One region of the Arthrobacter sp. R4 genome, then DNA from elsewhere that is predicted to be linked to it. Evidence: riboswitches for the same ligand, from Rfam matches in the RefSeq annotation. Region 1 holds a riboswitch; each other region holds the start of a gene.
What was found. Region 1 has a riboswitch for thiamine pyrophosphate ahead of ACLKOZ_RS19100 (ECF transporter S component). Riboswitches for the same ligand answer to the same signal wherever they lie in the genome.
Positions count from the first base shown of each region.

Region 2: it holds a riboswitch for thiamine pyrophosphate, as region 1 does, so the genes downstream of both, thiC (phosphomethylpyrimidine synthase ThiC) here and ACLKOZ_RS19100 (ECF transporter S component) in region 1, are expected to answer to the same signal.
Region 3: it holds a riboswitch for thiamine pyrophosphate, as region 1 does, so the genes downstream of both, ACLKOZ_RS06095 (bifunctional hydroxymethylpyrimidine kinase/phosphomethylpyrimidine kinase) here and ACLKOZ_RS19100 (ECF transporter S component) in region 1, are expected to answer to the same signal.
Region 4: it holds a riboswitch for thiamine pyrophosphate, as region 1 does, so the genes downstream of both, thiO (glycine oxidase ThiO) here and ACLKOZ_RS19100 (ECF transporter S component) in region 1, are expected to answer to the same signal.

Region 1 is NZ_JBLWIJ010000032.1:124,401-126,594, forward strand. It holds gene ACLKOZ_RS19095 (ABC transporter ATP-binding protein) at 1-512, opposite strand, end outside; gene ACLKOZ_RS19100 (ECF transporter S component) at 512-1,132, opposite strand; TPP riboswitch at 1,197-1,339, opposite strand; gene ACLKOZ_RS19105 (heme-degrading domain-containing protein) at 1,413-1,955, shown strand; gene ACLKOZ_RS19110 (hypothetical protein) at 2,105-2,194, shown strand, end outside.
Region 2 is NZ_JBLWIJ010000033.1:89,913-92,106, reverse strand. It holds gene ACLKOZ_RS19465 (amidohydrolase family protein) at 1-893, opposite strand, end outside; TPP riboswitch at 969-1,076, shown strand; gene thiC (phosphomethylpyrimidine synthase ThiC) at 1,071-2,194, shown strand, end outside.
Region 3 is NZ_JBLWIJ010000010.1:61,566-63,759, forward strand. It holds gene ACLKOZ_RS06090 (Rne/Rng family ribonuclease) at 1-818, shown strand, start outside; TPP riboswitch at 951-1,047, shown strand; gene ACLKOZ_RS06095 (bifunctional hydroxymethylpyrimidine kinase/phosphomethylpyrimidine kinase) at 1,030-2,194, shown strand, end outside.
Region 4 is NZ_JBLWIJ010000017.1:246,838-249,031, reverse strand. It holds gene thiO (glycine oxidase ThiO) at 1-1,193, opposite strand, end outside; TPP riboswitch at 1,186-1,304, opposite strand; gene thiE (thiamine phosphate synthase) at 1,332-2,084, shown strand; gene ACLKOZ_RS12705 (RNB domain-containing ribonuclease) at 2,148-2,194, shown strand, end outside.

The DNA.
Region 1 (2,194 bases):
GCGAGCGCCAGGCGCTGCTTCTGCCCGCCGGACAGGGCCGACGTCGGGTGGTCCAGCGGCAGGTGGGAGAGCCCGACGTCGTCAAGCGCCTCGTGCACGCGCGCCCAGATCGCATCGCGCGGCACGGCGAGGTTCTCGGCACCAAAGGCGACGTCGTCGCCGAGCCGGGAGAGGACCACTTGCGTTTCGGGATCCTGCTGCACCAGCCCGGCGCGGCCGCGTCGCTCACGCGGGGACGCGCCGTCGATCCGCAGCGAACCGGATTCGTCGGAATCGCCTGCTTCGCCGTCGTCGTTCACATCCCCCAGCACCCCCGCGAGGGCGTGGAGCAGCGTGGATTTCCCCGCCCCTGACGGGCCCAGCAGGAGCACACGCTCCCCGGGCTTGATGTCCAGGTCCAGGGCGTGGACCGCAGGCCGGGACCGGCCGGCGTGCCGCCACCCCCAACCGCGGGCAGTGACGGCGGCGGGCCGCGTCGTAGCGGCTGTGCCGTCGTCGTAGGCTGCGGGCATTAGGAGAAGACGGGCTCCGACGCAGCCTTGCGGGACGCGAAGGAGCTCAGCACACCCGTCCTGGCCAGGCCGCGGGTGGCGATCCAGGACAGCGCGCCGGCGATGATCGCGCCCGAGATGGCGGTGAATACGATGTACGCGAGCTTGTCACCGGCGGCGTAGGCGATATTCCAGCCCCAGGGGGCGAAGGAGTCGTTCAGGCCGCAGAACAGCCCGGCCGCAGCGCCGGCCAGCAGCGCGATGGGCAGGTTGAACTTCTTGTAGACGAAGATGGCGAAGATGATCTCGGCGCCCAGGCCCTGGACGAAGCCGGAGAACAGCACGGAGGCACCGTACGGCGAGCCCATGATCAGTTCACCCATGGCGGCCACCGTTTCACAGAAGAGCGCGGCGCCCGGCTTGCGGATGATCAGCATGCCCAGCACGGCGGGGATCATCCAGCCACCGGCGATGAGGCCGGTCAGCGGCGGGTAGACGGCGTTCATGGGCGGGGAAACCGCGGCGGCGCCCTGGGACCACGCCCAGAAGATCACGCCGCCGGCGATGGCGATGAGGGCGGCCACCACGATGTCAACGATGCGCCAGGTGTAGCCGGTCTTTTTGATTGCTGCAGTGCTCATGTGATCCTCCTGAGGAACAGGAGGGGAAAGTGTTCCGGCGGTCGGCTTGCCGCCGGTTACCGCACACTTCGAGAACTCGACTCCCTTGCGCCGGTACTAACCGGATCAGGTTCGAGGGTCTGCGGCTGTCCCGCACTCTCAGCGCCCACCTGCGGTTCCCTGGCAATGCCAGTGATGCCCGACGGCGGCGCTCCCCTGTCGTTAATAAAGCTGGTCTTTGAATAATCTGCCCTGATGGGCGTGGTCCAGTTTACACCGCTGGGGCGGTAGATTGTGGGCCATGACTGCCAACAACCCGACTGTGACTGCGTTCAATCCCGACTCAAGGCTGCCCCAGCCATCAGGCCTGCTCGAGGCCCTGATTGACCGGATCGAGGCCGAGATCACCGAGCTGCAGTTTCCGCATTTCACCAAGGACGATTCCCTCAATCTGGGGTTGCTCCTGGTGGAGCTGGGGAAGTCGCGGCGGCTTCCCATCGCGATCGACATCACCAAGGGCGAGCAGGTGCTCTTCCACGTGGCTTTGGATGGCGCCACCCCGGACAACGAGCACTGGGTCAGGGCCAAGCAGCGCACCGCCGCCCGGTATGAGATCCCGTCATTGCTGGTGGGACTCCGCGGCAGGCTGCACGGGGGACGGATCGAGGACCACGGGTGGTTCGACGAATCCACCTACGCACCACACGGCGGCTCCTTCCCGGTGTACGTGGCCGGGGTGGGTGCGGTAGCCACGGTCACCGTTTCCGGGCTGCCGCAGCAGCAGGACCACGACCTCGTGGTGGAGGCCCTGCGCGAAATCCTGGGGTCCATGCGGGCCGAGTAAGCATACCCCGGGCTGGGCTTCCTGATACTCGCGAAGTTGACACGCTCCCCTGACGACACGAGGATGAAGTCTATCCGGAAAGCGTTTTCTCACTGGGTGCAACCGTGGAGGCCGCCGTCAGATCCGGCAGCCTTCAGGAGGGCGGGCATTTGAGCAGCCAGCACACCATCGACCGTCAAGCCCTGGTCCGCCGGCACAACGTGGAGCAGCGGAGCCTTGATCCCCGCAGCCCTGTTTCC
Region 2 (2,194 bases), on a different contig from region 1:
TGCAGCGACAGGATTTCGTCGGCGATCCGTCCGTGCCGGATGACGCTGCCGGCATCTGTCCCGGCATAGATCCGCACGCCTGCTTCGAAGGCTTCGTACACGCGCTCGTACCTGCGTTCCCACAGCGCGTGCATGTGCTCGGCGTACCGCGGGAATTTCGCTTCGGCCTGGCGGGCGATGTCCGGGAAGGTGTCGATGTTGATCAGCGTCGGAACGATGGGGACACCCTGGGCGGCGAGCCGGGGAACGTGCCGGGGCAGCAATCCGGTGGCGTGCTCGATGCAGTCGATGCCGGCGTCGAGCATCTGGTCAAGGGTGTCTTCGGCGAAGCAGTGCGCGGTCACCCGTGCGCCCTCGTCGTGGGCCGCCTGCACGGCATCGCGGACGACGGCGTCGGGAAACGACGGTGCGAGGTCTCCGGCGTCGCGGTCAATCCAGTCCCCCACGAGCTTGACCCAGCCATCACCGGCCCTCGCCTGCTTCCGCACGGCCTCCACCAGGCCGTCTGGCTCCACCTCGACGGCGAAATCCCGCAGGTAGCGCCGGGACCGGGCAATATGCCGCCCGGCGCGGATAAGCCTGGGCATGTCGTGACGCTGCTGCAGCCAACGCGTGTCGCTTGCCGCCCCGGCATCACGGACCAGGAGCGTGCCTGCGTCGCGGTCGGTGCGGGCCTGTTCTTCAGCCATCGCATCCGGGACGACGCCGCCGGGTCCCAGGCCAACGTGGCAGTGGGCATCAACGAACCCGGGAAGGACCCAGCCTCCCAGCACAGCATCGGGGGAAGTGGGGGGCCTGTGGAACGTGAGACGGCCGTCGACGGACCAGAGGCCCCGCCGTTCCTCATTCGGTCCGGTGAGCACTGTTCCGCTGAATTCGATGATTCCCGCCATCGGACCAGCCTAATCCGCGCAAGATGGTCAGCCTGTCAAGTCACATCCTCCCCACTTGGACCTGTGGTAGCTTCATCTAGACCACACGGGAGCCCTTGCAGGGGCTGAGATCAGGCTGACGCAGCCTGCGACCGTTGAACCTGTCCGGGTAATGCCGGCGAAGGAAGTGAGTATTCATTGAGTACACCAGAAACACGGCTGATTGCTGCCCAAAATGAGACTGCCAAGGGGAAAGCCGGCACTGAGACCCAGTCGCTGAAATCCCATTCGTTGGCGTTCATCAGTGACGAGGCCACCGGAATCCGGGTTCCGGTAACGGAAATTGCGCTGGAACCATCGCCCAACGGCGAGGCGAACGGCCCTTTCCGGACGTACCGCACCGCCGGCCCTGGGAGTGATCCGGTGGTGGGCCTGGACCCGTTCCGCTCGGAATGGATCGCGGCCCGTGGCGACACCGAGCCCTACAGCGGCCGGGAACGGAACCTGCTCGACGACGGCAAGTCGGCAGTACGCCGCGGCGCAGCCTCCGCAGAGTGGAAGGGAGCACAGCCGGTGCCCCGCCGCGCCGTCGACGGCCGGACAGTCACCCAGATGCACTACGCAAAGCAGGGTGTCATCACCCCGGAGATGCAGTTCGTTGCCCTCCGCGAAAACTGTGACGTGGAACTGGTCCGCAGCGAAGTGGCGGCAGGCCGCGCCATCATCCCCAACAACATCAACCACCCGGAATCCGAGCCGATGATCATCGGCAAGGCCTTCCTGGTCAAGATCAACGCCAATATCGGCAACTCGGCTGTGACAAGTTCCATCGCCCAGGAAGTGGACAAACTGCAGTGGGCAACCCAGTGGGGAGCCGACACCGTGATGGACCTGTCCACCGGCGATGACATCCACACCACGCGTGAGTGGATCATCCGCAACTCCCCCGTCCCCATCGGCACGGTGCCCATCTACCAGGCGCTGGAGAAGGTCAATGGCGAGGCCAACAAACTGACGTGGGAGATCTTCCGCGACACCGTGATTGAGCAGTGCGAGCAGGGCGTGGACTACATGACCATCCACGCCGGAGTGCTGCTGCGCTACGTGCCGCTGACGGCCAACCGTGTCACCGGCATCGTTTCCCGTGGCGGTTCCATCATGGCCGGCTGGTGCCTCGCGCATCACCAGGAGAACTTCCTGTACACCCACTTCGACGAGCTGTGCGAAATTTTCGCCAAGTACGACGTCGCTTTCTCCCTCGGCGACGGGCTGCGCCCGGGAGCGACGGCGGACGCCAACGATGCCGCCCAGTTCGCCGAGCT
Region 3 (2,194 bases), on a different contig from region 1:
CCGGTGCACGTGGCGACCGCAAGCGGCGCCGTGGACGCGGAGGCGTTCCCTTGGAGGCGGCACCGTCCGCACCGGTCCAGGTCCACACAGTCCACCCGGATCCCAGCGACGCCGAGCGGCACGCCAAGGCTGAGGCCACCAGGCTGGCCCTGGCCAACATCGCCGCGGCGGCGCACGCAGCGCACCTGCACGACGACGAGGTAGCCCACGCTGCTGGAGCCGCGGCGGCCGGAAGCCCTGCTGCAGCGGCAGCACGGACGACGACGGAGCAGGCCCACGCCGCCCCGGCAGCAACAGGCCAGGCACAAACAGGCCAGGCACCGGCAACAGCCCGCCAGCATGACGCCGACGCGTCCGGACGTCCTGCTGCCGTGCTCACTTTTGGCGGGGAACAGGTGGTGCTGCCGTTCGTGGAGCACGCGGCAGACCAGCCGCAGCAGCCGGCCCTGACGCTCGACAGGCTCGCTGAAGCCTTCGCGCACCTCGGCGAGCCCGCCGTTGCCGCTCCGGAGCCTGCGCAGGCTGCCCCGCAGCCAAGCACCGATGTGCCGCATGCTGCGGTAGAGGAGAAGGATTACTCAGACCACACCGCTGAGCAGTCCCGTACCCGCAGGCCCCGCCGCAACCGCAGCGCCAGCCGGGCCCAGGGCGCGGCAAACGCAACCTCGGTAGAACACCACGAGGCAACGCACGCAGCAGCCGGCGGCCACTCCCACGCGGCCAAGGCGCCTGAGCCGGCCACAACGGCCGCAGGCGACAAGAAACAGGCAGAGGCGCCCATCATCCTCGGGGTAGGAGTACCTGCTTCCGAGCTCTGATCCTCCGCAAAGGACATCAGCCAGGATGCCCGGACACGACCCTTCGCAGGGGCGCGTCCGGGCATCGCGCGTTAACGGCTTCATTCGACAGGGCCATTTGACACCGGGCCGGGCACTGAAACGCTAGGCTTGGTTACCGACACGGGGTGCCGCGCAAGGGCCGGCTGAGATCCACACCCGTTGAACCTGTCCGGCTAGCACCGGCGAAGGGATGTCTTCCTTGTCTTCAACTACTGTCCTGCCCCTGGCACCTGTACTCAGCCCGGCAGCGCCGGCCCCGGTCCTCCGGGACGTTCCGCGGGTGCTGTCCATCGCAGGGTCTGACCCGTCCGGCGGCGCCGGCATCCAGGCCGACCTGAAAAGCATCGCAGCCCTTGGCGGTTACGGGATGGCCGCGATCACCGCGCTGACAGCGCAGAACACTCAGGGCGTCCGCGCGGTGCACGTACCGCCGGCCGCCTTCCTGGTCCAGCAGTTGGAAGCCGTGAGCGATGACATCACCATTGATGCCGTCAAAATCGGCATGCTGGGCGATGCCGAGGTGGTGGCCGCGGTCCGCAGCTGGCTCGAAAAGGTGCGTCCCGGCGTCGTAGTCCTTGACCCCGTCATGGTGGCTACCAGCGGCGACAGGCTCCTGCAGGCGTCTGCCGAGGCTGCCCTCCGCGGACTGCTCCCGCTGGCGGACCTGATCACGCCCAATCTCGCTGAACTGGCCATGCTGCTCGGAGAGGCCCAGGCCGGCTCCTGGCCAGAAGCGCTGGAACAGGGCCGGCGGTTGGCGGCGGACACCGGCTCCACCATCCTGGTGAAGGGGGGACATCTCGACGGCGCCGCCTGCCCGGATGCCCTCGTCAATACCGGCGGACTGCTTGCCCAGGAAATTGTGGAGGTTCCGGGGGACAGGATCCCCACCCGGAACAGCCACGGGACGGGCTGCTCGCTCTCGTCGGCCATGGCAACGGCACAGGCCCGCCTGGGGGACTGGGAGGCCTCACTGCGGCACGTCAAGCCCTGGCTGGCAGGTGCCCTGGTGTCCTCGGACGGCCTGGACGTCGGTGCGGGAAACGGTCCCGTCCACCACTTCCACCACCTGCAGGCGGCCACAGGGCCTGCCCTGGAACCGGCCCAGCTCGGCGAGGGCGGCTTCGCCGAGCTCCTCCGTGCGGAGGCCACCGCAGACCTCGCCGCCATCTATGAGCTCGAGTTCATCCGGAACCTCGTGGCAGGAAGCCTGCCCGAAAAGCAGTTCGCCTACTACCTGGCCCAGGATGCCATCTACCTCAATGGGTACTCACGGGTGCTGGCACGGGCCAGCGCCTTGGCCCCCACCGAAGCCGCACAGCTGTTTTGGGCCCGATCAGCCCAGCAATGCCTGG
Region 4 (2,194 bases), on a different contig from region 1:
AACAGCACACCGTGGCGGAAAAAACCGGTCGCCACGATCAGGCCATCCACCGGTCCGTGGTTCCCTGGGAGGTGGACGCGGCCCAGCAATGGAGCGTTATCCGGCGTAGCAGGACGCGCCCGGGCTGTACTTTCCAGCAGTTCCAGCTCGGCGACCGCCGGCACCAGGACCTGGGCATCGCGAAGCAGCTGGTAGACGCCGCCTGCCGAGACGCCGCCAGCCGACGTTCCTGTGCCGTCCTGGCGGCGCTCCGGACTGGATGCTGCCAACGCGTCCTCGCGCTGGGTGGCACCGATGACCACAGTGCCGTCACGCCTTGGAACGATGTAGACGGGAACACCGTGGACCAGTCCGCGGACAGTAGCGGTGACCAGAGGACGGAGATGCTCAGGGACGCGCAGCCGGAGAATGTCGCCGTGCACGGGGCGCAGCGGCAGCTGGAGTCCATCGGGCAGCCCGCCCAACGACGCCGCTCCGAGCCCGTTGGCCACGATGGTTTCCCTGGCGGTCACCGATCCCCCACCGGCCAGCCGGACACCTGCGACCCGGCCGTCTTTCCAGGCCAGCGACGACGCACGGTCGGCAACGGCGAATCCGTGTTCGGCTCCTGCGACCGCGGATCCTGAATCCTCCCTGTGGCTGGCCAAAGCCTCCCGCAGGCACGCCACCAGCTTCCGCGGATCCACCTGGTGGTCAGCGGGAATGTCCAGGGCGCAGGAGATCGCGGGGCTCAGGAGGGCTTCGCGGCTGCGGGCCTCGCGCACCGTCAGTGGTTCAACGTCCAGCCCGTGGGCCCGCTGGACTGATCGGAGGTTCATCAGCGCACGGCGGTCGGCCGCGTCCGCGCCGATGGCCAGCGTGGGGGTGGGCAGGTACCCTGCATCGCCGGGAACGTCCCGGGCCAGGTCCGCCGCGAAGGCCGGCCACAGCCGGGACGATTCAAGCATCAGCTCCAGGAGTTCTTCCTCCTGGTAGTGCAACTCACTTACCGGGGCGAGCATGCCTGCCGCAGCCCAGGAGGCGCCGGAACCGGGGGCATCATCGATGACCACCACAGAACGGCCCGAGCGCCTGGCTTCCCAGGCTATGCCGTGCCCGATCACACCCCCGCCGATAACGGCGACGTCGGCGGAGAGGTCGGCGAGAGCGTCATTGGGGGCGCCGGCCGAGGGACTGCCGGTTGGCGGGATCATGTGGTTCCTTCCCTACGCCGGTACTAGCCGGATCAGGTCAAGCGGTCGGCTCTGACGCCCTCTCAGCCCGGCGCTTTATGACAGCTGCCGCGGGCTCCCGCAGTACCTGCCCAGTTTAGAGGAACTACTCTGGTTTCCATGAACGCAGCCCTTCCTGACAGCATTGCCGTCGCCAACAACCCCCTCCCTTCCACGAGCCATGCTGCGCCCCTGGGCGATGCCCGGCTGTACCTGTGCACGGATGCCCGTAAGGATCGCGGTGACTTCGCCGGTTTTGTTGATGCGGCCTTCGCCGGGGGCGTGGACATCATCCAGCTCCGCGACAAGACGATTGAGGCAGCAGAGGAGCTGGACCTGCTGGCGGTACTGAAGGAGTCCGCCCTGCGCCATGGGCGGCTGTGGGCGGTCAATGACCGGGCCGACGTCGCGGTGCTCTCAGGTGCCCCGGTGTTCCATATTGGCCAGAAGGACCTGCCGCTGAAGGCTGCACGCACCTTGTTGAACGGCAATGCAGCCATCGGTCTGTCCACCCACACAACCTCACAGATCGACGGCGCGGTCTCGGCCTCGGCCGCAGTCACTGCCGCGCCCACTGGGCTGGACTATTTCTGTGTTGGTCCGGTCTGGGCCACCCCCACCAAGCCCGGCCGGGCCGCCGTCGGGCTCGACCTCCTCAGGTACGCCGCGGGGGCAGTCAAACAGGCGGGGTCCGTGCCCGGCGTGGCAGAGGTACCCTGGTTCGCCATTGGGGGCGTGGACCTGGGCAACGTGGAGCAGGTAGTGGAAGCGGGCGCCCGCCGGATCGTTGTGGTCCGGGCCATCACCGAAGCCGCCGATCCCGCAGAGGCCGCCGCGGCACTGCTTCGGGCCCTGGACACCGCCGGCGCCTAGGACTCCGGCCCCGGAGACGGGATGGCGTGCATTATCAGCGGAAATCGGGCTAACCTGAATTTCGTGTCACATCATCGGCTGGCCCCAAATGTCCACGAGCACACCAATGC